2 regions of the Salinivibrio sp. ML323 genome follow, and region 2 is predicted to be linked to the other one. Evidence: predicted binding sites of a transcription regulator. Region 2 holds the regulator's gene; the other holds the start of a gene.
The links. Region 2 encodes CRP, which controls carbon source genes, mostly activating them, when cyclic AMP is high. Its sites were predicted from a motif close to TGTGANNNNNNTCACA; they were not measured.

Region 1 (11,497 bases), on a different contig from region 2:
TGCCATTGGTCACATTTTGAATGCGGCCCGGATATAGCGCATCAAATTCTGGGAATAAATCACGCTTAACTAACTGAGAGTGCAACGCCGCAACGCCATTTACCGCATAAGAGCCAACCACACATAGATTCGCCATACGCACCATGCGCTCACCTTTGTCGTCAATCACTGACAACACCTGCTTTTTCGCCACATCGCCGGGCCACTTCGCTTCTACCTCTTGCATGAAGCGATGGTTAATCTCAAAAATGATCTCCATATGACGCGGCAGCAAGCGCGCAATCAATGCCTCACTCCAGGTTTCCAGCGCTTCGGGCAGTAAGGTGTGGTTGGTGTAAGCAAAAGTACGACTGGCGATTGACCACGCCTCATCCCAGCCCAGACGATAATCATCCAGCAATACGCGCATCAGCTCAGGAATCGCGATGGTGGGGTGGGTGTCGTTTAATTGAATGGTTTCATACTCTGGCAACGCCGCTAGAGCATGACCTGCCTCTAGGTGACGACGGAGGATATCTGCGACCGAGGCGGCACTGTGGAAGTACTGCTGCATCAAGCGCAGCGTCTTGCCCGAATCATGGTTATCGTTGGGGTAAAGGACTTTAGACAGGTTACCCGCATCAATATCTGCTTGCTGCGCATGGGTATACTCGCCCGCATTAAAAGCATCAAGCGCGAACGGTGTCAGTGCTCGACCTTCCCACAAACGCAATGGATAAACGGTGTTACTTTGGTAACCGACAATGGGTAAGTCCCAAGGCATTGCCTGGATTTTCAAGCTTGGCACCCATTGGCGATAGGTATGCCCTGCTTCTTCAACGACCTCAACATGACCATAAAAGCCGATAATTTGGGATAATTCAGGACGTACCAGTTCCCATGGGTAGCCTTCCGGTTCGCGCCATGCATCAGGAGCCTCTTGCTGCGCCCCTTCATGAAAAGACTGACGGAAAAGCCCATATTCATAATGTAATCCGTAACCCACTGCCGGATACTGCTGTGCCGCCAAAGAGTCCATAAAACAGGCCGCCAGACGTCCCAAGCCGCCATTACCCAGAGACGGATCACGCTCTTGTTCGAGTAAATCCGTTAACCCAAGCCCAAGCTCACTCACGGCATCGGCGATAGCATCGTACAAGCCCATGCTAATCAGGTTGTTCCCGGTTAAACGACCAATCAAAAACTCGAGGGATAAATAGTTAACACTTTTCGCTTGTTTAATAGCTTGATCGTGTTCAGTGGCCACCAAGTCACTCGTCGTGTGTTCGGCTAATGCGCGGCCAAGCGCGAGGTACCAATCACGCAGTTGAGCAGTATCTGGTGCGTGACCTAGCTGGGTTAAGTGTTGAACCATACTGATTTTAAACGCACTTTTATCAAACGCATGTTGCTGTTTTGGTGTCATGTCGTTGCTCTCGATAATGGAATGAAACCTTGATGGTTAGTCATCCTGCCCAACCCGAGCACGGCAAACATCCTCCCACGTCGTTCTCATCAAAGGAGGAGACCACAGGGCGTAGAGAGCCAGGTCACACATCAACAGTGAGCGGGCTCTCATCAAAATGAAGCACAGCCCACTGACTGGTGATCTTCATCACGCTATGAGACAAAAGCCTGTCTAAGCCGGCGATGAAAAAAACCGTCTAGCTTTTGGTGATTTTTGTGCGCTAGCGCAAATTAAACCCTGACAAACCAACATGAATGTGTACACCGACGATAAAAAAAGCCAAGAAAAAGGCAATTGAGTGACATTTATCACAATTATAAGGCGTAGTTGCACTAAATTAGGGCACCCGTTAAGAGATCAGGGATAGATCATAGTTTGTGTCTTTGAAGTTACATACACTGCAATCAGGACAGAGGTGCGCACCAAAGATGACGCACCGCATTTGTAGTGAAGGACAGTGTCTTATGTGGATCCCATCAAAGCTGACTCGGCCTGGACGGCTTTATAACGCGATATTGCGCCCGCGAGTGCTCGATATTTTACAACAAGCCCCCCACTATAAGCTGGTGCTGTTTCGCTCTCCGGCCGGTTATGGCAAAACCACCATGGCTGCCCAGTGGCTCGCCGATCAACCCAATGTCGGTTGGTTTAGCATTGATGACAGTGATAACGACAGCTTTCGCTTCATAAACTATTTATTACAAGCGTTGCACCAAGCCACCCAAGAAGGCTGCGCCAATACGATAAAACTGGCGGAAAAACGCCAATTCTCATCACTTCGTGCGCTCTTGTCTGATGTTTTTGCCGAACTGGCCGGGTTTCACGCCACCAGCTATTTGGTGCTGGACGACTATCAACTGGTTGATAACGAAGAAATCCATGAAGCGATGCGCTTTTTCATCAAGCACATGCCAGAGAACCTCACGTTAGTGGTGACGTCACGCGCTAACCCACCACTGGGCACCGCGAACTTACGCGTGCGAGACCTGATGATCGAGATAGGCAACGAGCTTCTCGCGTTCGATAACGAAGAGACAACCCGGTTTTTCAACCAACGTATCGACGATGGCGTCGATGAATCGACCGCGAATGCCTTATGTACCTACGTCGAAGGTTGGCCATCCGCGCTGCAACTGATCGCCATTCAAGCGCAGCACCAAAAACGCACGCTAATTCAAAGCGCCGCCTCGTGTGCAGAATTTAACCATGCCCATCTTTGGGACTATCTAGCGGAAGAAGTCTTCGACTTGCTTGACACGGAGACACGTCAGTTTCTGATGAAGGTCTCAGTGTTAGAAATGTTCAATGATGAACTGGTTTTCGCCTTGACCGAGCGAGAAGATGCGCTGGGTATGCTTGAGTCACTCAATCGCTATGGCTTGTTTATCTATCCGCTTGAGGGGGATAACAACTGGTTCCGGTTTCACCATTTATTCGCGGAGTTTTTGGCCCACGAGCGCCAAGCCAGGATCCCCCACCAGCAACAAACCTTGCATCGACACGCGGCACTGGCTTGGCTAAAGCTGCAGTCCCCTCATCAAGCCTTGCGCCACGCACGCTATGCCAAAGACGATGCGTTGCTGGCCGATATTCTCAATCAACACGGCTGGCGTATGTTCAATCGTGGCGAACTATCCACACTCGCATCCGCGATTATCAAGCTCAGTGATGAGCTTTTATACCAATACCCCAATTTGAGCTTACTGCGTGCTTGGTTAGCACAAAGCCAACACAGGTATCACGAAGTTGGCGAGTTATTGGCCAGTGCCGAAAAGGCGTATCAAGCCCGCGACATTCCACTGGATATTGATTACCAAGGCAATGCCAATGCCCTGCTTGCCCAAGTAGCCATTAATGCGAATGAGCCTGAGCAAGCGATGCAGCTGGCAGAAAAAGCACTCGAGCAACTCGATAGCGCCAATTACCGAGGACGTATTGTCGCGACTTCCGTGGTTGGCGAGGTGAATCATGTGCTCGGCGAACTGGATCGCGCTTTATCCATGATGCAACAAACGGAAAAGTTAGCGCGCCAGCATCAGGTATATCACCAAGCGCTGTGGGCCATTTTACAGCAAAGTGAAATTCTCCTGGCACAAGGCTATGTGCAAGCCGCGTTTGAGTTGCTCGACAGCGCCGATCAGCTCATTGAAGATCAGCAATTGCACCAAGTTCCTTTACATGAATTTGCTCTACGGCTTCGCGCCCAAATACTCTGGTGTTGGAACCGACTGGATGAAGCTGAAGCCTGTGCGTATAAGGGGCTACAGGTTTTGGAAAACCAACCGCCGAGCAAGCATTTGCATAGCTACTCTATGCTCGCGCGCGTGGCTGTTAGTCGCGGTGAGTTAGATAAAGCGGCCAAAAGCATTGAGCACATAGAGCACCTTCTACGAGAGTCTGTTTATCATGTTGATTGGACCGCTAACGCGTCACTCTCGCTATTGCTCTATTGGCACGCCAAAAACGAACTGACCAATATGGATGAGTGGTTACATCAAGCCGTTCGCCCCGCGACCGCCTGCAACCACTTTAGCCAGCTTCAGTGGCGAAACATTGCCCGCGCGCACCTGCATTTGGGTCAGTATGATCAAGCACGTCAAGCGGTCGATTTTCTGCGCCGCGAAGCGAACCGGGCCAACTTAGTGACGGATAAAAACCGCAATCTCATCGTCGAGGCCGTGCTCGCCAGTAAAGTGCAAGAGACGGAATACGCCAAAAGTCTCTTGCAAGATGCCCTGATCCTAACCAATCAAACCGGGATGATGGGTAACTTTTTAATCGAAGGTGATGCGCTCTCATCATTGCTGCACGCGTTGATTGAACAACATGCGCTCGGCGCATTAGAGCGCCACCGGGCACAGCAGCTATTAAAAGAAATCGCCAGCCATCAGCGCTCACGCTCCACCCACTTTGATGAAGCCTTTGTCGAAAAACTGGTCAAGCACCCTAACGTGCCAGAGCTGGTGCGAACCAGCTCCCTGACGCAACGCGAATGGCAAGTGCTCGGCTTGATTTATTCCGGGTTTAGTAACGAGCAAATTGCTCATGAACTGGATGTCGCCGGTACCACCATCAAAACCCATATCCGTAACCTTTACCAAAAGCTCAATATTGCTAACCGTAAAGAAGCGGTCGTCACCGCCGAAAACCTCCTTCAGCTTATGGGTAACTAGTCATCTATGCCTACGCCCCCAGACTTTTCGGGGGCGTAGTGGTCTTTCGCTCTCCCCCTACTTTTCGTGATACTTTACTGAATTTCATCATCTTTTCTGCCATAACACGCTGAGTTTTAACCCGATCACGCATGGTAGGTGTCGCCCTTCAGTATGCTGCGCCTCAGTATTGACACATGAGGAATAATCAATGAAGCGCACTCACTTTTTGCAACCGCTCGGCGCATCGGTTGCCATCGCGACTATCATGGTGAAGGTTGGAAGAAGTCGCCAACGATCGCCAGTTTGTCCAAGCCACCCAAGCAAACCTGGCCGGCACAGGTATTGGTTCGTTTTCTGACCGACTTCGTGATGCGGTTCGTGGCGGCGGTCCATTCGATGGCGGCGAGTACCTGCGTAAAAACCAAGGCTTTGGTAATGGTCAATGGGTCGCGCCCAATGATCTGCAACAGCAAAGCAACGGGGAAAGAGCCAGTGCCCTGCATAACGCCGATTTAGTCCGTTTGGGTATGGCGGGTAATTTAAAAGATTTTCAGTTACAAATTGCCAATGGAGATACGGTCCGAGGCGACGAGGTCGATTACAACGGTCAACCGGCTGGCTACGCACAAGATGCTTGGGAGATCCAAAACTATGTCTCCAAGCACGACAACCAAACCTTGTGGGATAACAATCAATACAAATTCCCTTACGCCATGCCGCTCGCGACACGCGTCCGTGCCCAGGCCGTGTCACTCTCCACTGCACTGTTGGGACAAGGGGTGCCTTTTATTCACATGGGCAGCGAGATGCTTCGTTCAAAATCCATGCAGCGTGACTCATATGATTCGGGCGATTGGTATAACCGCGTCGACTTTACCCAACAAACCACGCAGTGGGATCAAGGGCTGCCGCGTGAAGATAAAGACGGCTACACCTGGCCGATGATTGAAACCGTGATTGCCAACCACAACAACGAGGCCAAACCAACGCCACAGGCAATCAGCAACATGGACAGCTACTTTAATGAGCTGGTGGCGCTGCGTACGTCGTCAGGGCTGTTCAATCTGGGCCAAGGCAGCGTGATCAACCAACGTGTCAGCTTTCACAATACAGGCGCCTCACAAATTTCAGGGCTAATTGTGATGAAAATTGATAACAGTGGCAGTCTGCTCGACAGCACGATGGATGCAACGCGTGACGGGATTATCGTCGCGATCAATGCCTCAGGCGCGGCGGTCAATGACTTTGCCAACATCGACGCCACCGGCTATCAGCTTCACAGCTTGCAAGCCAATGCGGGCAACGGCTCGATAGCGTATAACCAACAGCCCGCTCAAGTGACCAACGGCAAACTCACTGTACCCGCTTGGTCCGTCGCCGTGTTCGAGAAACCTCAACAGCCTTAACCATCATTTGGGGGAGTCCGGCTCCCCCACTCCACTTGCCGCCCGGACATACAGGCTTAACGCCATCATCATCAACCTAGCCTTCCTTTAAAAAGCCGTTAAATACACGAGTTTTCTGGCCCGCGCTCGCGTTATTTATAGTGATATCAACGCTTGAATACGCTTTGACAGTATTTCCTCGTTTTTTGTGTTGCTATTGGCATAAACGCTGATCGGTTCACTCAACACCCGAGTACAGGATGTGATACGGTATTTCTCTCTAATTGGAACTGACATCACACTCATCAATAGTCACCGAGGAGTGTGAGCGGTCAATAAGGAATAAGTGAATGTTAAAAGATTTGGTCGTTGATGGACGTTATAAAAAAACACTGGATCAGTCGATACACGCTATCGTGACCATCGACGAAAAAAATGATGTTATCTATTTCAACGATGCTGCTGAATCGCTGTGGGGTTATCAACGCAATGAAGTATTAGGTCACAACGTCAAAATGCTGGTTCCAGAAGAAATTCGGGGCAGTCATGACGGGTTCATTAATCATCACCGTACGACCCAAGAAAATCGCATCGTCGGAACATCTCGCGATGTACAGTTAGAAAGAAAAGATAGAACTCGTGTATGGGTGAACATCTCGTTAAACCATATTAAACATGCTGGAAAATCTACTTACACCGCATTTGTTCACGATATCTCTTCACAAAAACAAGCTCAAGAGATTGTTCATCAAACCCTCGAGCAAGCTCTAGATGCAGTCGTGACTATCGATGGCCGTAACTGCATCACCTTTGCTAATAAATCTGCTGAGCAAATGTGGGGATACTCTCGGGACGAAATGCTAGGCCATAACGTAAAAATGTTGGTGCCTGAACAACACCGTCATGAGCATGATGAATTAGTCAATCGAAACCGAAGAACCGGTATCAACAAAATTGTGGGCTCCACCCGCGAAGTCCCTTTCGTACGTAAAAATGGTGAAAACCGTTGGGGAAGTTTCTCAATATCTAAAATAGAACTTGATGACGAGATTCAGTACACCGCGTTTGTCAAAGACGTCACAGAGGAAGTTGAGCGTCGGGAAGAATTCAAAATGCTGTCGATGGTAGCAAATGAGACAGATAACTCAGTCATCATTACCGATGCTGACGGCTATACCCGTTATGTTAACCAAGGGTTTGAAAAACTTACAGGTTATACAATGTCGGAAATGCGCGGCAAAAAACCAGGTACCATGCTTCAAGGGCCAGGAACTAACACCGAAACTGTCGCGAAAATCTCACAAAAACTAAAAAATCGCGAACCCTTTTACGACGAGCTCCTTAATTATAACAAACACGGTGATGCCTATTGGATATCTGTCTCTATCAATCCAATTTTTGATGATAACGGACAGTTATCTAGCTTTATTTCTATTCAAGCTGATATCACCGAAGCGAAACAACGATCACTTGAGGCAGAACGTCGATTTGATGCGATCAGTGTCAGCAACGGCATTATGCAGTGGAGTCTTGACGGTACACCTGATTCGTTTAATTCGTACATGCTTGACCACTTACGCGCAGAAACATCGTCGAACTCAGAAATTCTAAGCAACAACCTCAAGAATAAGCTCGGAGAACCGACATTTAGCGATGTGCTCTCGGGTAAACAAATAAAAGAAGTACTGCCGTTTACAGCTGCAGACGGAAGCGAACGCCGTTTCGATACTGTCGTCGCCCCCATTTTTGACTCCGAAGGGAACCCTGTGTACCTCGTCTCCTACGGTATTGATGTGACCAATAGAGCCCAAGCTGTTGATGTAACGGAGAAGGAAATGACAAAAGTCGAAGCATCTAGCAGCGAAATACAACAAATTATTGGTGTAATAAACGGCATCGCCGAACAGACAAACTTACTTGCGCTCAACGCAGCTATTGAAGCAGCTCGGGCCGGTGAGTCGGGCCGAGGTTTTGCCGTGGTCGCCGATGAAGTACGACAATTGGCACAACGCTCTGGAGAGTCTGCAGCCGAAATTCGTCGCCTTGTCGATCAAACGAATGAACGCGTGAGGGCACTAGCTGATGCTCTTCAAAATTTAAATGGCGAAGACGACTAGTCGTCCTAGTATAAGCAGGCCTATCACTGACGATTCATCTCGGTATAATGCAGCCCTTAGCTTTTTATCGATGAATAGCATTATGATCAAGAACCTGGTCTCAACTTACCTTAAAGGCATGGCGATGGGGGCTGCAGATGTGGTTCCTGGTGTCTCTGGCGGCACCATCGCATTTATTACTGGTATCTACACCCAGTTACTTGAGAGTATTCGGCGTATCACGCCGCGCCTTTTTACACTCTGGCGCAAGGAAGGGTTCAAGGCCGTCTGGCACCATATCAACGGCACCTTTCTTTGTGTGCTCTTAGCCGGCATTCTGACCAGTATTGCCAGTTTGGCCAAAGGGATAAGCTGGATGCTCACCCATCACCCGATCCCACTGTGGTCGTTTTTCTTTGGCTTGATCATCGCTTCAGCGTTGCATATTGCCAAACAATTGCCCGCCCCCAGAATAAGGCCTAAAACCGTTCTCGCCGCACTGCTAGGGATCGGGTTTGCCTATTGGATTACTATTGCGAACCCGTTGCAGCTCACCGCCTCGCCGCTCACCGTCTTTCTCGCCGGCGCCATCGCGATTTGCGCTATGATTTTGCCTGGGATCTCTGGCAGTTTTATTCTGCTGTTGCTGGGAATGTACAGTCCGATCCTAGATGCGGTTCATCAAACGCAGTTTGGCTTACTGGGATTATTTGCGGTGGGCGCGGTGACTGGCTTATTGACCTTTTCGCACCTGTTGTCATGGCTGCTGCGCCGCTACTACGCGCTAACGCTCGCGTTTCTGACCGGCCTGATGTTGGGCACGCTAGGTAAAATCTGGCCGTGGAAACACACGCTTACATGGCGTACCAACTCATCCGGTGAGCAAGTGCCTCTGATGCAAGATAACCTTCTACCGGGCGCGTACGAGGCAATCGTGGGACACCCGGCACAAGTTAGCTTGGCCATCATTGCCATGATAGGTGGCTTTGTGCTGGTATTATTGCTGGAGCGTTTCTCGCCTAAGCAGGACTAAATAATGCATATATCACCCTCACAATCACCCGTGAGTCGCCCATTGTTTATCACTGTCGGTCTCTTAATGCTGGCAGTGATGGCTTTTTTTCTTCCCTCTTGGCTATCTGGCTTTTTCTCGACCGCTTCGAGTTCAACCGTCGCGCCAGCCGCCTACTGTTCGCTAAATCAGCAAACGTGCCAATACAAGGGTTATCAAGCCCACTTAGGCAATCCAGTGGTTCATCCACTACACGCCAATACCCTCACGGTAACCGCCCCCCAGGCGCTTAACACGGATACCTTGCTCGTGAAGCTCCAAGGCGTCGAAATGAATATGGGGGAATATCGGCTGGTGCTTAAACAAACCGATAAACTGACTTACCAAGGGCAATTGATGCTGCCCGTTTGCACTGAAGACAGCATGACCTGGGCGGGAACCATTACACTTAATGATGATGCAAACACGCTATTCCCCATTAAAGTAAGCATGGAGCGACTATGAGTAAGAAAGCTTGGCTTGTCGCCATTATTGCCGTTTGTTTTGGCTTGGGTGCCCGCGCGCTATTTGATCACTATCAAACGTCACAAAAGCAGGCACAAGCGGGTGCATTACAATCACAAGGGCAACCGTTTAACCTTTACAATACCGATGACCCACGTCCGCGCATTGTTTACTTCGGTTATACCCATTGTCCTGATGTTTGTCCCACCTCGCTCGCCGTACTATCTGCTGCGTTAAAATCGCTCCCTGAGTCGACACGAAACGCGGTGTCGCCAGTCTTTATCACCCTCGACCCAAAGCGTGATACCAGCGAAAAAGCCGCGGAGTATGCCCATTTTTTCCATCCGGCCATCACCGGCGTCAGTGGTTCAGAAGCACAAATCGCCCAGCTGGCAAACCGTTACGGAGTTTTATATCGCATCACCGAGCTGGAAGACTCCGCCATGGACTATGCCGTTGACCATAGCTCCTTTTTTTATTTTCTCTCACCGAACGGTGAACTCGTAGAGAAAGTCCCTCACACCTTAAACCCTGAGATGCTGATCGCAGCGATTGAACGGGTGACTGGTCAAAACAAGGAATAACAATGACATCATTCAAATCTTTTATTGCCGCTATCGCTTTTATGGTTGCCCCATTGGTGCATGCCCATGGTGAGTTTTTTATTCATGATGCCTACGCGCGTGCCACTGCACCTGGCGCACCAAATAGCGCCGCTTTCATGGTGCTCGATAATCAAAGCAAGGTGCTAAAACGGGTGGTGAGTGCGAGTACACCGGCGGCGAAACGGGTAGAGTTGCATGAGCATGCCATGGTAGATGGCATGATGGAAATGCGACAAATTGCGCAAATCTTGGTGCCTGAAGGCGAGCAAGTCACATTAAAGCCAGGAGGCCTGCATGTGATGCTATTTGATCTTACCCAGCCACTCAAAGTAGGCGAGCACATTTCGTTGACCTTAAACACTGCAGACGGTCATTCACTGACCAAGCAGATCCCAGTGAAATCAGTCATGGATGGTATGCAGCACCATAGCGATGAAGGAAATCATCACCACGAATAGTCTTTAACGTGTCTCGATGGATGGGTCGAACAGCGCGTTAAATGTTAACTGTGTCAAGGTATGGCCGCCAAGTTGAGGATTCAGCAGCAAAATCCCCTACCAGCGTCTATGGTAAAAGGTAGTCGCGCTTGCGCGTGACCCTTTTGACGTGATTGCTATCTCCAACAACAATAGCGAGGTTCTCTATGAAAATCCGTCCAATGGCTCTAGCAGCAATAGCTTCAACCGTGTTGCTCGTCGGCTGTACTAGCAACACCGCACTACAACAAAGTGTTGATGATTTATCCGCGAAAGTCGATGCGCTCTCTAACGACGTTTCTATGATGAAAAGCGACGTGAGTGATACCAAAGATACCTCTCAAATGGCCTATGACGAAGCCAAACGTGCTAACAAGCGCATTGATAATATGGCGCAGTCGTATACCAAGTAGCGTATCGACTTAAGCACCGACGACGCATTGAATAAACAAAACGGCGCTACGCCATGCGCCGTTTTCATGCTGTTATCTGACGTTTACTCCTTCGTTCGCCTCACTGGCTTGACATCTACGTCTGCACGCTCGAGACGCTGCCAGGCTTTTAACTGTGCTGGGGTCAGTGTCGCGATCTCTATCGGCACGCCTTCCTGAACCGATAACGCCGCTCGGTACCGCTGAGGTGACAATTCCAATCGCGCTAACATCGCTAACACCTGAGGATCAGGCTCAATCGACAAACGCGCTTTGGTCTCTTTTTCATTTTTTGACAAAGGACGATGGGCTTCTACCATCACGCGCCCATCAGGCTCAACGCTTAGCTTCGCGGGTTGATTAATCACCCTCACGGGAGTATGAAC
Region 2 (11,497 bases):
ACGCGAAGCCACGCTTGATGCCTTAGCCCTTTGCTTGGCGGTGGGGGTGAGCCCAGAAAAAAGTAACCTGTTTGTGCAGTCACACGTGCCTGAGCACGCGCAACTGAGCTGGGTCCTTAACTGTTACACCCAAATGGGTGAGCTAAACCGGATGACCCAGTTCAAAGATAAGTCGCAGCGCCATGCTGAGAACATTAACGCGGGATTATTTAGTTATCCGGTATTGATGGCGGCAGACATTCTTTTGTATCAAACCAACCAGGTGCCCGTTGGTCATGACCAAAAGCAACACCTGGAGTTGGCGCGTGATGTGGCGACTCGCTTTAACAATCGTTATGGCGATGTATTTGTGCTCCCAGAGCCGTATACACCCGACGTCAATGCCCGGGTCATGAGCCTGCAAGATCCGACCAAAAAAATGTCTAAATCGGACGATAATCGCAACAATGTGATTGGTTTGCTGGAAGACCCTAAAGTGATCGCGAAAAAAATTAAACGTGCGGTGACTGACTCCGAAGAGCCACCACGGGTGCGTTTCGATATTGCGCAAAAGCCAGGGGTGTCTAATCTGCTTGGATTATTGTCGGGCGCCACGGGTGAGTCGATTGACGCGCTCGAGCAAGCCTACGAGGGCAAGATGTACGGGCATTTGAAAAAGGATACCGCAGACGCGGTGGTCGCTATGCTTGAGCCGTTGCAAGCGCGTTATCACGAGTACCGTGCCGATCGCGCATTGCTTGATAGTGTGATGCAAAAAGGGGCTGCTCATGCCTCGGCGCGCGCGCAAGAGACATTGCGCAAAGTCTATGACGCAGTGGGCTTTGTTCCTCGCGTATAGCACGTCACTAAACGATGGCAAAAGCAGCGGGTGAAAGCTCGCTGCTTTTTTTTAACATAACTGAACCAGCTTCTCACTTCTAATTACTTCATCAATAATCGCTGATTCCGGTGCGATTCATATCACGTCATATCCTGTACCTATCATGAATAATACACTCGATTTTCGAGTAAACACTCAATTACGTGAAGGAACAGGTATGAAAAAGCCAATGATGTGGTCACCGCTTGCGCTGGTAATGGCGGGGATTGCACTGCCCGCGGCGGCAAAAGCGCCACTTACCGAGAACTACCAATGTGGGGTGACCACCCCGACCCCCATTTATGCCATTCAAGGTGATGGTGCACGGAGCCCGCTCGTCCCAGATGGCCAATATAGCTCAGACAAAACCTATGCCGTACAAGGGGTGGTGACGGCGATCACCCAAGGCCTATACAAAGGGGTCTGGATTCAAGATCCGCAAGGCGATGGTAACCCGGCAACGTCCGACGGATTGTTTGTCTATTTGCGTGACGCGCAAGACTTAGACTTGGTGCCCGGTGATACGCTTTGTGCCAGCGGGAAAATCAAAGAGTACTACGGCCATACCCAGCTAGGTGTCACGGACGGACAGGTAGCAAAGGGGGCTTACCAAGGTGACGTGCTACCTACTGCTATCCGTGTGGGGGCCGAGGAAACCCTCGATCAGGCACTGGAGCGCTATGAAGGCATGAAGGTGACCATGGACGCTGACAGTGAATTAGTGATCACCCGTAATTTCGGTTTTGATTACGATGCGTTCCGCAACAACATGGTGTTATCGCATCAGGCCCCTTTGTATAAACCGACACAATGGCATCCAGCGTTAACACCAGGTGCTGAGGCGCTGGCAGAGAAAAATGACCAAAACCAGCTTTATATTGAAACCGATAAAAAAGCGAAAGATGGCGAGATCCCGTACTTCCCTGGCCTCGATGCCGAGCAAGGCTATTTGCGGATTGGCGATCGCATCGAACGGTTAAGTGGTGTGCTGGGCTATAGCTACAGCCAGTATCGTCTGGTGGCGACTAACACCATCACCGCTGGGGATATTGTGCATCGCAATGACCGTCAAGCGGCGCCTAAAACGGTACCAGGCACAGATATTAAGGTCGCGAGCTTTAATGTGCTTAACTACTTTACTAGCGCCAGTGCGGTCGGTGGCCCACTCAATGTCACTTGCGAGGATCAGGCGGATGCCGATGCAAACCGCGGCTGTAATCGCGGGGCAAAAACGGCGGCTGAGTTTGAACTGCAACGCGCGAAAATCGTTAACGCGTTGACGGCAATGGATGCTGATATCGTTGGGCTGATGGAGATTGAAAACAACGGCTTTGCAGCGGGTAGTGCCATCGATGATCTGGTGACTCAACTTAACGCCCAGTTTGCTGATCCCCGTGATCACTACCAATTTGTTGAGCCGAGTGAGGCGGAGAAAACCCAAGGCGCTTACTTTGGCTCTGATGCCATCATGGTAGGCATGATTTATCGTCCGGCGACAGTCGCATTAGCAGGTGATGCCCAGGCTATCCCAATGCCGGAACAGCATATCAGTGGCGAAAGCCCAGACGGAGAAACCAAGACACTCGACAAATACCAGCGTGATAGCTTGATCCAACGCTTTATGGTCAATGATCAACCTTTGAGTGTGGTGGTGAATCATTTTAAATCAAAGGGCTCGGGCTGTTATGAAGATTGGATTGCCGGCGAGTTTGATAGTGAAACGGCTGATCTGCAGGGGCGTTGCAATGAGTTCCGCGTCTCGGCGGCGGTGGCATTAGGTGAGCGATTAGACACCGTAGATGGCGATGTCCTGATCTTGGGTGACCTAAATGCGTACGCCAAAGAAGATCCTGTTCGTGTGCTGACGGACTATCAGCGCCGCGAGGGGCAGCGCGATATTCTCACCGCTGCGGGCACCGAAATTCGTGGTGTGCCTATGCATGCAACCGGCCAACCGGTGGAAGAGGGATTGGGGTATACCAATTTGGCCACCGACTGGCTAGGGGACAAAGCCTATTCATATTCGTTCTCGGGTGAGCTGGGTGCCTTGGATCATGCTTTGGCCAATGCCAGCTTGGCGAGCAAAGTGGTTGGCGTGGAAGAGTGGCACATTAACTCGGTAGAAAGTACGCTGTTTGAATATAGCCGCAAATATACCGGCGATTTGGTGAAATCGGACAATGTGTTCTCATCCTCTGATCACGACCCTGTCTTGATCTCGCTTGACTACCCAGAGCCTGTGGTGCCTGTTTCTGTGACCGTGAACAATCGCAGCATTTTACCCATTGTACCGCTGCTTAATGGGCAAAAAAGCCCGGCTCATGCGTGGATGAAATGGCGCGCGACGCGCACGTTCAACCAAGCCAGTCCTTTGGTTCAATCCTTGGAGTTAACCGCAGATGACCGTATCGCGGTGTCGGTAAAAGCCTTGGGGCTGTTCCCTGTTTATTGTGGTCGTGCGCCTGCCGACACGCCGATGACAGTGACATACACTGGCTTTCGCTGTCAGTTAAACCGTTAACCAATAAGCGTCGTCCCAGGTTCACGCTAGGATGACGCTCTATAAGCACTGTGTTAGCATCATGCCGGTTTTCAATCGCATGGCCGAGCACAGTGCTTCTTATCATCGATAACTACGATTCTTTCACCTATAACTTGTATCAATACTTTTGTGAATTGGGCGCGTCTGTTTGCGTCAAACGCAATGATGCGATTAGCTTGGCGGAGATAGAGGCGATGGCGCCCACGCATATCGTGGTCTCGCCAGGCCCTTGTACCCCCGATGAGGCGGGGATCTCGCTGGCGGTGATTGAGCACTTTGCGGGAAAGGTTCCCCTTTTAGGTGTTTGTCTAGGCTACCAAGCCCTGGCGCAAGTATTTGGTGCTAAGGTGATACGCGCAAAGGCAGTGATGCATGGTAAAACATCGCCCGTCGACCACAAAGAACAAGGTATCTTTGCGCATTTGCCAAGCCCGCTTACCGTCACGCGATATCACTCCTTAGTGGTGGATCTACACAGCTTACCTGCTTGTTTGATGGTAACAGCGACCACCACGGAGGCGGATGGGCGCGAAATCATCATGGGGTTAAAACACCGAGAGCTGGCGGTAGAAGGGATACAATTTCATCCAGAAAGCATTCTCACCCAAGAGGGGCATGCGTTACTGGCCAACTTTCTCCAACAATAACCCCGTCAACTAAAGGTCACGACCGTTTTAAGCGCTATGACTTGGGGCCATCTCAGTCGTGCGCCATTACACAGCATTGCACTAAATCGCGATCTTTATCACTAATTTTACATTTCGCGATTTTTGACTGCCTTATCAATGGCTGCAACCTTATGCAGCCTGGGTAGTCTCTCCCTTCAGTCTTGCCTATTTGGCATCATAGTCTTGCTTGCTCTGCGCTTCTCCCTGCTCACAGTTTATGCATAACTATCTCTGTAAACTGCATGAGTTCGGTTACCCTGCTGAAAACAAAACATAATCTGCTATTGCTGCAGTTAAAATAATGTAAATACTATGCGTCATAGATAAAACACAGAAGGATTGAGTGATGACAATGGAGCACAAAGTAGAACGTAAACTCTTCGACGAAGTCATGGTGCCATGTTACAACCCAATGCCGATGATCCCGGATCATGGTAAAGGATCGCGTATCTGGGATCAGGAAGGTCGAGAGTATATCGATTTTGCCGGTGGTATCGCGGTGAGCTGTTTAGGTCATTGTCATCCGGTCATGGTGGATGCACTGACTGAGCAAGCGCAGAAGCTGTGGCACTTGAGCAATGTGATGACCAATGCGCCCGCGTTGCGCCTCGCCAAACGCCTCACTGAGCTTTCCTTTGCCGACCGCGTGTTTTACGCGAACTCAGGCGCCGAAGCCAACGAAGCAGCGCTTAAACTGGCGCGCCGCTGGGCAAAAGAGGAGCACGGCGAGCACAAAAGTGAAATTATCGCGTTCACCAAAGGTTTCCACGGTCGCACCTTCTTTACCGTGACAGTGGGCGGTCAGCCTGCCTACTCTGACGGTTTTGGTCCAAAGCCTGGCGATGTTACCCACCTTCCTTATAACGATATCGCCGCATTGGCTGACCATATTTCCGATCGCACCTGTGCGGTGATGATGGAGCCATTGCAAGGTGAAGGTGGGATCGTGCCGCCAGAGCCAGGCTTTTTGCAGGCCGTGCGCGAGCTGTGTGATAAGCACAATGCGTTGCTGATATTTGACGAAGTACAAACTGGCAATGGCCGTACTGGTACCTTCTATGCCTATCAAGAATCAGGGGTCGAGCCAGACATTCTGGCGACGGCTAAATCATTGGGTGGCGGTATCCCCATTGGTGCCATGCTTACCACCGAACGTCTCGCGGCACATATGAAGCCGGGTGTTCATGGCTCCACCTATGGCGGTAATCCATTGACGTGTGCGGTGGCAGAAGCGGTGGTCAATGAAGTGACCAAGCCTGACGTCTTAGACGGTGTGATGGCGCGCGAGCAATGGTTCCGTGATGGTTTAGAAGCGATTAACGATAAGTACGGCATTTTCAGTGAAGTCCGTGGCAAAGGCTTGCTACTCGGTGCGGCACTGAACCAAGACTGGGAAGGCCGTGCACGTGATATTCTGGTTGCTGCGGGTGAAGAAGGCCTGTTGGTATTAGTCGCCGGCCCAAATGTGGTGCGGTTTACTCCCTCATTGGTGATTACCAAAGCCGATATTGAAGAAGGGATGGCACGCCTGGAGCGCGCGATTGCGAAGGTTGTTGCAGGATAAGCGACCTCATACACTCGGAGGGATTTGAGATGTTAGTTATTCGGCCTATCCGTGCATCAGATTTTGATGCACTGATGTTGTGTGCGGAAGCGTCCGGCCACGGGTTTACCTCGTTGCCGGTAGATGCCGATTTGCTCCAAGGGCGAATTGATAATTCGTTAGAAAGTTTTGCCAAAAAGGTGACTGAACCTGGCCCGGAAGGGTATTTGATGGTCGCTGAAGATTTAGAAACCGGCGAAATTGCGGGAACAACAGGCATCGAAGCCGCGATTGGTCTCGACAATCCATTTTACAGTTACCACCTGACTAAGGTGGTGCACTCGTCGCGTAAATTGAATGTGCACAACATTGTGGAAGTGCTGACGTTTGGCAACAACTACACCGGCACCACAGAGATCTGCACCTTATTTATGCGCCCTGAGTTTCGTGGCGGCCTAAACGGCAAGCTTTTATCTAAGTGTCGGTTCTTGATGTTGGCACAATTTCCCGAGCGTTTCGCAGACGTGGTCTTTGCAGAAATGCGTGGCGTGTCGGATGACGACGGCAACTCGCCGTTTTGGCAATGGTTGAAGGATAACTTCTTTAACATTGACTTCACGTTGGCCGACTACCTCACCGGGATTGGGGCCAAGGGCTTTATTGCCGACTTGATGCCAAAATTACCGATTTACGTGAGCTTACTCAGTGAAGAAGCACGTGCTGTCATTGGGCAAGTGCATCCAAATACCCGTCCAGCACTGCGTTTGTTGGAAAAAGAGGGCTTTTCGTGCCGAGGTTATGTCGACATCTTTGATGCCGGCCCCACGGTAGAATGCTTACGTCACAATATCGAATCCGTGCGTCATTCTTTCAACGCCTCGGCAAGCGTCAGAGAGCACAGCAGCGCGCAGGACTATTTAATATCGAACACGGAGTTTGCCGGTTTCCGCGCCACGGCGGCGAAAGCGGCGGTCGATCATGAAACCAATCAGGCAGTGATTAGCCCCGCGGTAGCAGACGCATTGAATGTAAAAGAAGGCGATCAGCTGCGTTTGATTGCCATGGAGGGATAAGATGACAACGCAATCAGCAGGCCATCTGATTAACGGTGAATGGGTCAAAGGCGAGGGTGAGGTAATGACCTCGCAAAATCCCTTTGATAGTCAATGTATTTGGCAAGGTGAAGAAGCGACGCGCCCTCAGGTTGAACAAGCGGTGAGTGCCGCTCGTGAGGCCTTCCTCCGTTGGCGAAATACCGACTTTGCCGAGCGCCAAGCGCTGGTTGAACGCTTTGCCGAGATAGTAAAAGCGAATACCGATGATTTAGCGCGCACTATTGCTGAAGAGACGGGCAAACCGTTCTGGGAAACCAAAACCGAAGTCGGTGCCATGGTAGGCAAAGTGGCGATTTCATTGCGCGCTTACCACGAGAGAACAGGATCCCGCGAGAAGGACGTCAATGGTACGCAAGCTGTGTTGCGTCACCGTCCGTTAGGTGTGATGGCGGTTTTTGGTCCGTACAACTTCCCGGGTCATCTGCCCAATGGCCACATTGTTCCCGCATTACTGGCCGGTAATAGTGTGGTGTTTAAACCCTCAGAGCTAACGCCAAAAGTGGCGGAGAAAACGCTGGAATATTGGGTAGAGGCGGGGCTGCCGCATGGCCTTATCAATTTGGTGCAAGGTGGCCGTCATACCGGTGAGGCACTGGCGCAAGCCCGAGGCATTGATGGTTTGTTGTTTACCGGTAGCGCCAATACCGGCCATATCCTCCATCGCCAGTTCGCCGGTCAGCCCGATAAGATGTTGGCGCTAGAAATGGGGGGAAATAATCCCCTAGTGGTCAGTGATCAGTTTGGTGATTTAGACGCCACCGTCTATGCCATCATTCAGTCCGCGTATCTCAGTGCGGGGCAACGTTGCACCTGTGCACGCCGCCTGCTGCTGCCTGAGGGAGAAGTGGGTGACAAGATCTTAACGCGCCTAGCACAATGGACAAAAACCGTGCGAGTGGGCGGCCAGTTTGATGATCCGGCCCCGTTTATGGGCGCACAGATCTCAGTGGCAGCGGCGGAAGGTATTTTGGCCACACAGCAAAAGTTGGTCGACCTCGGCGCGAAGCCGGTGATTGAGTGTGAACATCAGCATGATGCGGTGATCTCGCCAGGGATCTTGGATGTCAGTGGTATCCAAGACTTGCCGGATGAAGAGTATTTTGGTCCGCTGCTGCAAGTGCAGCGCTATCAGAATATGGTCGATGCGGTGACCAAAGCCAATGACACCCGTTATGGGTTGTCTGCTGGGCTCATCAGTGAAGACGATGGGGAATGGCAATATTTCCTTGACCATATTCGTGCCGGGATTGTTAACCGCAACCGTCAATTGACCGGAGCCAGTGGCGATGCACCCTTTGGTGGGCCAGGCGCGTCGGGGAACTTACGCCCTAGCGCGTATTATGCGGCAGACTATTGTGCTTATCCCATGGCCTCCATGGAGGGCGAGCAGGTAGTGCTGCCCGATACGTTCGCCCCCGGTATACCGACTCAACAGGACTAAGGAGAGCAACATGGACAGTGGCCAAGCGTTATTCGACAAACTGTGGCAGGACTACATCAACCGCCTGTGCCCATCGGCACACAAGGTGCATGCCTTGTTAGAAGAAGGGCAGCCTTTGATCAATGATCATATTGCTTTGCGGACATTTGGGTTGCCCAAGGTTGGGCTTGAGGTATTGGCGCGCCCTTTCCTGGCGTTAGGCTATCAGCAAAAAGGGGACTATACCTTTGAAGCGAAAAAGCTCAACGCCTGCCATTTTGAGCACCCCGATCCTCTGATGCCAAAAGTCTTTATCAGTGAGTTGATGGTCGAGCAATGCTCGCCCGCGCTTCAGGCGATTGTTGAGAAGCTGGTGGCACAAGTTGATGCGTCGTCACTCACAGGCAGTGACTTTCTCCATCAGGGTCGCTTGTGGGACATTGACTGGGCAACCTATCAAACACTTGCCGAAGAGAGTGAATATGCGTCTTGGGTGGCGGCACACGGTTATGGTGCCAACCATTTTACCGTGAGTGTGAATCAGCTGAATGCGCATGATGATTGCCTCTCGGTGAATAACCGATTGCGCGACAATGGCTTTGCGATTAACGAGTCAGGCGGGGAAGTCAAAGGTGACGCGTCGGTGTATCTGGAGCAATCCTCCACCATGGCAGATCGCGTGCCAGTTGCTTTTTCTGATGACACGCAAACCATCCCGGGTGGTTTTTATGAGTTTGCTAAGCGTTATGTTCTGCCCAATGGTGAGCTTTACCAAGGTTTTGTGGCTGCCTCGGCAGACAAAATCTTTGAAAGCACCCATTAGTGCGCCACACATCGCTTAATCGACATCATAGGGAAAAGGGAGCGTATGCTATGCTCCCTTTTTTATCGTCTATTGAGCCTCGATATCGAGCCAATACGTGTCTGGAATGGCTTGTGTTTCGTTGCTTAAATGCGGGTTATCGACCCGGATCACGGTGCGTTCACCAATGTTGGCTTTTTCAAACGTTTCTTTGACCAGCGGAGCGTTGTTGAAAAACTCAATAAATGATCCGTCTTGGTATGCCGCTTCAAAAGCACCATTCAACATGTCGGCGACGTCAGCATGTTGCGGAGACACAAACAGGAACATCGGGAAGCGATAGATCAGCATCAGATGCGGGTCAACTAACAGATTACCGTATTGTGGCCGCTCGGCTAATTCACTAAAAGGCTCAATCAAGGCACGCGGGAAGAGATCAGCACGACCTGTATCAACCACTTTGAAAATATTTTCAAAGCTCGATATTTCGCGTACGCGAAATCCCGCTGAGTTGAGCACCTTGACGTCGGCCCAGCCCTGTCCCTGAATCATAGTAAGAGACTGCAAATCACCCGCGCTACTTATCTGAGCGAGTTGGGGCTCCGTGGCTTGGTTGGTAATAAACAGGCGATGGCCGAGTAGACCACGAAACACGGGATAGCGAATGGGGATCAGTTCAGATTCCAGCGTGCGGTCGGCACCCAGCCAGTCGATAGTGAGCTTGCCTTGCTTGAGCATTTCCACCTTACGAGACTGAGAGCCAATTTGGCCGTCAAAAGCTTGCAAGGTGACAGGCTCTCCTGATTTTTCGGCAAGAAACTCAATCAGCTCAATGGCATAGAGATCAAGCGCCGACCCAGCGCGTGGCTCGGGGTGCACAATTGTGGTATTGGACACGGCATGGGCTGAAAACACAGAGAGCGCCAAGGCGGTGAGAGAAACCATGAGTTTTTTCATAAACGATACCTTGTTAGTTTTATGTTAACCATATCGTTTTGAGTGTAGAAGTTATCCAGACGCTTGCCAGAAAGCGGAGATAAAAAAACCGACGCCAGGGCGTCGGTTGGTGATACAGAGAGCGGCGCAATTAGCGTGTGCCGTATACCACGATGGTTTTACCGTGTGCGGAAATGAGGTTTTGCTCTTCCAGCATTTTGAGGATACGTCCCACGGTTTCACGCGAACAGCCGACGATTTGGCCAATTTCCTGACGGGTGATCTTAATTTGCATACCATCAGGGTGAGTCATGGCATCCGGCTGTTTAGCCAAGTTCAACAAGGTTTGCGCGATGCGGCCTGTGACGTCCAGGAAGGCGAGATCCCCGACCTTTTGGCTCGTTACCTGCAAACGACGCGCCATTTGTGAAGACAGGCGCATTAAGATGTCAGGATTCACTTGAATGAGCTGGCGGAACTTCTTAAACGAAATTTCTGCCACTTCACACGGTGATTTAGCGCGCACCCAAGCAGTGCGCTCCTGGTCTTCTTCGAAAAGTCCGAGCTCACCAATGAAGTCACCTTGGTTAAGGTAAGACAGGATCATTTCCTTGCCTTCTTCATCTTTGATCAGTACGGCCACAGACCCTTTCACGATGTAATACAAGGTCTCCGCCTTCTCACCTGCATGGATAAGCGTGCTTTTAGACGGATACTTATGAATATGACAATGTGAAAGGAACCACTCGAGTGTAGGGTCTGTTTGAGGTTTTCCTGGAACCATATAACTTATTTCCTCTGCATGTGTTGCCCGGCAACAACGTCCTATCTTTGTCTGAGGGGTAACCCATCAGATCATTGCACAGAATACGAAGTCTGAACGCGGGCTACAAGCTCACTGTATGTTAACAAGAGTGTATCTTTTTTTGTTGGTGATTTCTTGATTTTGATCTAGGCCAACCGCCTAAAAATCTGGCAAAAACGTGGCTAAGATCACGGCTTGAGAAGTAATACATCATGGATGCGCTACGCCTTAGCCAATCTTGCCTTTTTCTATCAATTGTTGGATCAATGGACGGATGATCAATTCCATCGCAAAGCCCATTTTTCCTCCCGGTACCACTAAGGTGTTATGCCGTGACATAAACGACCCAGTGATCATTTGCAACAGATAAGGGAAGTCGACGTTTTTCATTCCACGAAAGCGGATCACCACAAAACTTTCATCCAAAGACGGGATCCCTTTGGCATTTAATGGGTTTGAGGTATCTACCGTCGGCACGCGTTGAAAGTTGATATGGGTACGAGAAAACTGCGGGGTGATGTAGTGCAGGTAATCATCCATTGAGCGCACAATCGAGTCGGTCACCGCCTCACGAGAGTGGCCTCTATCGCGCGTATCGCGGACAAATTTTTGAATCCACTCTAGGTTGACGATCGGCACCATTCCAATCAAGAGATCGACATGCTGTGCAACATTGACATCACCATCGACCACTCCGCCGTGCAGTCCCTCGTAAAACAATACATTGGTATTGTCGGCTAAGTCTTGCCATGGCGTGAAGGTGCCAGGCATTTGGTTATAGGGCACCGCTTCATCAAAGGTATGTAA

Region 1: the regulator CRP is predicted to act here: its motif matches at 1,542-1,557, upstream of BZG13_RS10940 (glycogen/starch/alpha-glucan phosphorylase).

The regions. Positions count from the first base shown of each region.
Region 1 covers NZ_MUES01000018.1:37,108-48,604, reverse strand. Annotated here, with positions in the region: gene BZG13_RS10940 (glycogen/starch/alpha-glucan phosphorylase) at 1-1,405, opposite strand, end outside; gene malT (HTH-type transcriptional regulator MalT) at 1,912-4,620, shown strand; partial or broken gene BZG13_RS10930 (alpha-1,6-glucosidase domain-containing protein) at 4,831-6,008, shown strand; partial or broken gene BZG13_RS15590 (PAS domain S-box protein) at 6,338-8,017, shown strand; gene BZG13_RS10920 (DUF368 domain-containing protein) at 8,187-9,116, shown strand; gene BZG13_RS10915 (hypothetical protein) at 9,120-9,599, shown strand; gene BZG13_RS10910 (SCO family protein) at 9,596-10,183, shown strand; gene BZG13_RS10905 (copper chaperone PCu(A)C) at 10,186-10,662, shown strand; gene BZG13_RS10900 (Lpp/OprI family alanine-zipper lipoprotein) at 10,848-11,093, shown strand; gene BZG13_RS10895 (L,D-transpeptidase family protein) at 11,177-11,497, opposite strand, start outside.
Region 2 covers NZ_MUES01000006.1:15,346-26,842, reverse strand. Annotated here, with positions in the region: gene trpS (tryptophan--tRNA ligase) at 1-838, shown strand, start outside; gene BZG13_RS05905 (ExeM/NucH family extracellular endonuclease) at 1,038-3,380, shown strand; gene BZG13_RS05900 (anthranilate synthase component II) at 3,473-4,048, shown strand; gene BZG13_RS05895 (aspartate aminotransferase family protein) at 4,416-5,633, shown strand; gene astA (arginine N-succinyltransferase) at 5,663-6,685, shown strand; gene astD (succinylglutamate-semialdehyde dehydrogenase) at 6,687-8,168, shown strand; gene BZG13_RS05880 (DUF1338 domain-containing protein) at 8,179-8,970, shown strand; gene BZG13_RS05875 (hypothetical protein) at 9,040-9,906, opposite strand; gene crp (cAMP-activated global transcriptional regulator CRP) at 10,037-10,669, opposite strand; gene BZG13_RS05865 (phosphoribulokinase) at 10,919-11,497, opposite strand, start outside.